2 regions of the Teredinibacter purpureus genome follow, and region 1 is predicted to be linked to the other one. Evidence: predicted binding sites of a transcription regulator. Region 1 holds the regulator's gene; the other holds the start of a gene.
The links. Region 1 encodes PhoB, which activates phosphate uptake and scavenging genes when phosphate is short. Its sites were predicted from a motif close to TGTCATAAANNTGTAACA; they were not measured.
Positions count from the first base shown of each region.

Region 1 (2,483 bases):
AGGATGTTTAAGAAATTAGTGTTCGCCTACATTTTTGACAAAACGTTTTATCGGAAAATGACACGCAAAAACGCTGCCTTTTTTGAGCTTACTACGAATTCGCAGGTCTGCATCATGTCGCAATAAAATGTGCTTAACAATGGATAAACCTAGGCCTGTTCCGCCGGTTTCTCGAGAACGACCGTGATCCACCCGATAAAAACGCTCCGTTAAGCGCGGCAAATGCCGTGGGTCTATACCGTCACCGTTGTCTTTAACTTTCACAATAACTTCGACAGGCTTAAGCTCTACCACAACGGATATTTTGCGGCCGCTACCCGTATAATTTACCGCGTTGTAAATTAAGTTGGCAAAAGCGCTACGGAGTTCATTTTCTAACCCTAATAGTTCCACACGAGGTTCACACTTAATCTCAAAAATATGTGCTCGTTCCCCGCTCAGTACTTTTGCCTCAGCGACAATTTGTTCGAGTAAAGGCCGCAATGCAACTGGCGACTGGCCAGCCTCTCGATCTTCTGTTTCGAGCCTAGACAAGGTGAGCAAGTCGGTAATCAAACCGGTCATTCGACGCGTTTGACCTTGCATTTGATCGAGCGGTTTATTCCACGCGGGCGACAATTCAGCTGAATCGACCAAGGTCTCGAGGTAACCATTAATGACCGTCAGTGGCGTGCGCAATTCGTGCGATACGTTGGCAACAAAATCTTTTCGCATGCGCTCTAAGTTGGCAATATGCGTGATATCGCGCGCAATAACTAGCCGGTCGCCGTCACCAAACCGATGAATATGAAACTGGAGAGTTTGCCCCTCTTGCCGCATTGACACCAGCTCAAGCGGTTCGTCGTAGCAGTCGCTTTCGTAATAGTCGACGAAACGAGGGTGGCGAATATAGTTAGTTAGCTTGCGGCCCAAATCCTGAGGCGTGAAATCAAATTGGCGCTCAGCGGAACGATTCCACCACTCGATATTATCGCGCTTATCAACAATAACTACGCCATCGGCCAATGCCGAGGTCATATCTTGCACTCGAGCCACGACACCCCGTAGCCGCTGTTTATCTTTTTCTGCTCGTTTAAGCATTAATTCGATATCTTCGGCAATTTCCCCCCAGATACCGCGTAATTCGTAATCGTGCACGCCTTGCAACCGCGTATCGTTAACCCACGACTCTAAACAGCGCACTTGATAGAACGTCCAACCGACATAAGCCAAAGCACCCAACAACATTGTGGGCCAGATAGCCTTGATAAGAATGCCAATTGCAAAGGCAACAGACAAATACACCAGAAGCCACTTAATCTCAGTGGCTATACCTTTTCGAAACATAAAGAATTAGCTTGTTGGTTATTCGGCTGTAGCCAAAAACTTGTTGGAGAAACGATAACCTGCTCCACGAACGGTTTGGACAAGCCTATCATGGCCATCCGCCTTCAGGGCCTTGCGCAGACGGCGGATATGAACGTCCACTGTGCGCTCTTCTACATACACGTTGCCGCCCCAAACATAGTCGAGCAGTTGATTGCGCGAGTATACCCTTTCTTGATGCGTTAGAAAGAATTCCAGTAAGCGGTATTCGGTAGGGCCCAGTTGAATGGGGCTTCCACTGATGGTAACTCGGTGACTACTTGGGTCTAGACAGAGCCCTTCAACGATAATGGGGTCGCCACTGGACAGCGTATCGGCTCGGCGCAGCACCGCCCGTAAACGCGCCACAAGCTCCCGTGGAGAGAATGGCTTGGTAATGTAATCATCAGCGCCCAATTCCAAGCCCTGAATTTTATTGTCTTCTTCGCCTTTGGCCGTGAGCAAAATGAGCGGAATTTCGCGGGTAACTTCATCGTTTTTCAATCGACGGGCCAACTCTATACCGCTAATCCCGGGCATCATCCAATCGAGTAACACTAAGTCTGGCCGCACATCCACAATAATTTGATGGGCCTCTTGTGCATCGCACGCTTCCAAAACGCCATATTCTGCCATTTCCAGCGCCACTCGCAACATATCTCGAATCGCGCGTTCGTCGTCTACAATCAGTATTTTTTTCTCAACCATGGAGATTTCATCCTGCTAAAAAGCGTGTTGATCGCTGACTTACAGTAAGCTCTTAGCCCTGTCTATGACAATGACATTAAGAATAGGAGCAGTACCGAACCAGACAGGATTAAATAAAGGTTTTATTACGCTTTTATGACATTACGAATAAAGTGCCGAAATGGGTGAAATAAAACTAGAAACGCCCTAATTTAATGCGTTAATACGGCGTAATCGAGTAAAATACCTAAAAACACAATCATGCCAACCCAGTTGTTGTTAAGAAACGCCTGAAAACACGCCTCTCGCTTACGATCCCGAATTAAATACTGCTGATACACCATAAAACCGCCCGCAACGAGAACAGATAAGTTGTAAATCCAGCCAAGCTGAAACTTCTGACCAACCAGCCCGAGTGCAAAAATCACCATGCATTGCAGCACCGCTGTCAT
Region 1 is NZ_CP060092.1:663,264-665,746, forward strand. Features, by position in the region: gene phoR (phosphate regulon sensor histidine kinase PhoR) at 16-1,326, opposite strand; gene phoB (phosphate regulon transcriptional regulator PhoB) at 1,345-2,052, opposite strand; gene ubiA (4-hydroxybenzoate octaprenyltransferase) at 2,244-2,483, opposite strand, start outside.

Region 2 (2,483 bases), 1.8 Mb from region 1:
TATAACCTCCACGCCTAAGCCTGGCTGGGCGCAAACGGACATCTTAGGCGTACTTCGTGAACACTTTGACGTCCCTATTGGGTTTGATACAGATGTTAACGCGGCAGCTCTCGGTGAGGGTGTGTGGGGAGCCGCACAAGGCCTGGATGACTATATTTATATCACCATCGGAACCGGTATTGGCGGCGGGGTTGTGAGCGGTGGTCGTCTTGTTCACGGGTTACTGCACCCAGAATTGGGACACTGTTTTATCCCAAAACGAGCAGGTGATGATTATAAGGGGCGTTGTCCTTTTCATGGCGATTTGTGTTTTGAGGGATTGGCTGCGGGGCCGGCAATAGAAGAGCGCTGGCAAACGCCAGGTGTGGCTTTGCCTGTTGATCACCCAGCATGGGAGTTAGAGGCGGACTATATTGCAAAAGCACTCGTGACGTTTATCGCTACGTTATCACCTCAAAAGATTATTTTGGGTGGTGGTGTTATGGCGCAGTCGCAGGTCATTACTCAAGTGCGTGAAAAGGTTCCGGCATATTTAAATGGCTATATTCAGCACCCTGCTATAACCGATAATATTGAACAGACAATTGTCCTGCCGGGGCTTGGCAGTCAGGCGGGAATACTGGGTGCAATGGTGTTGGCACAGCAAGTGGAGTGTTAAAAGTGGCAAAAATTCAGGTTGATCATTTTTCAGATGTCTTGTGTATTTGGGCGTATGTTTCACATATTCGGATTGCTGAGCTTCAGTCAGAATTTGGCGATGATATTGCTATTGAGGTTCATTTCTTTCCCGTTTTTGGTGATGTGCCAGGAAAAATAAAAAAGGCATGGGGCGATCGAGGTGGAATAGCGGCCTATAGTCAGCATGTACAAGACGTAGCCGAACCGTTTGAGCACATTACGCTTCACGAGGATGTCTGGCTCAAAAATACGCCGCAATCTTCTTTACCCGTTCATTTATTCTTGGCAGCGGCTAGATTAGCGGAGCAACAAGAACGCACTGAAGTGGGCGTTTTTTCGCGATACATGACGTTGGTACGAGAGGCGTTTTTTGTACATGCTCGCGACGTTGCTCAGTATAAAACGTTATTGTTACTTGCCGATGAAGCAGGACTTCCCGTCGATATTGTGCGTCAAAGCGTTGAGAGCGGAGAGGCGCACGCCATTATTTGCCGTGACATGTATAAAGCCGTTGAGTTAGGCATAAAATCGAGCCCAACGTTGCTGTTTAATGAAGGACGACAGCAGTTAGCGGGTAACGTTGGGTATCGTATTATCGAAGCAAATGTTAGAGAGCTTTTGGATAATCCTGCGGGCCAGCAATCATGGTGTTGACGCGAGCGAGTGCAGGTATAGCACTCGCTTAATATTATCCTCTTCCCCCAACCCAAAGTTCTATTTAATTCATTAAAAACATGCGCTAAAGGCATGTTTTTTTGTTCTACGCCTGTCATTTTTCTGTCACGCAATACTCATAAATATGTCATGAGCTTGCGCTAAAGTGATCGAAATGGAGGGTGTAACATGCGTCTATTTCATACTATACATCAAATCGATTTAATGACTTTTGATTGGTGCTTACGCCGTAAGCACCGAGAGTTGGCTGTGGTGTTAAGCCGATACGTATCGCGGGTTGCCGACGGCCCTCTCTACGCTGTTATCGTATTTGTTTTCATGCTGCTAGAACAATGGCACATGGTTAAACTGATGGTTGTAGCGTTTCTTATTGAGCGAGCACTGTATTGTATTTTTAAATCCTCTTTTCGTCGCAATAGGCCTGCAGTTGCTATCCCAGGCTATAAAAGCGAGGTTGTTCCTTCCGATCAATTTAGTTTCCCCTCAGGGCATACCTCAGCCGCATTTTTAGTTGCCTGCGCGCTGGTGGGGGCGTACCCCGCATTGGGGTGGCTGTTGTACCCCTGGGCCGTGAGCGTTGGTGCGGCAAGGGTGATGCTTGGTGTGCACTTCCCTACAGACGTTATGGCGGGTGCGTTACTTGGCCATACCATATGCTTGCTTGTTCTAGCGGCACTCTAATTATAATTGTGTGCAAGACGACATCGTAGCGAGTTAACTTACAATAAGAGTGACGAATGAAAATACTTTATGGTGTCCAAGGAACGGGTAATGGTCATATTAGTCGCGCACGCGCGATGAATAAATATTTAAAAGAAAACGAGATAGATGTGGATTATGTCTTCTCGGGGCGAGAAAGAAATAAGTATTTCGACATGGAAGAGTTTGGAGCGTGGCGAGATTTCAAAGGTTTAACGTTTGTACACAATGCTGGAAAATTAAGTGTTATAAGGACATTAAAAGATGCAAAATTCAAACAGCTTTGGCAGGATATTAACAGCCTGGAGGTCGACAACTACGATTTGATCGTGACCGATTTTGAACCGATTACGGCATGGGCTGCTAAGCGGGCGGGGAAGTTTTGTCTAGGCGTGGGCCATCAATATGCCTTTGAACATAAGGTGCCACGT
Region 2 is NZ_CP060092.1:2,447,008-2,449,490, forward strand. Features, by position in the region: gene H5647_RS10530 (ROK family protein) at 1-658, shown strand, start outside; gene H5647_RS10535 (DsbA family oxidoreductase) at 661-1,332, shown strand; gene H5647_RS10540 (phosphatase PAP2 family protein) at 1,522-2,034, shown strand; gene H5647_RS10545 (MJ1255/VC2487 family glycosyltransferase) at 2,091-2,483, shown strand, end outside.
Region 2: H5647_RS10540 (phosphatase PAP2 family protein) is a predicted target of PhoB. The motif match lies at 1,446-1,463, and genes of this name have one in related genera.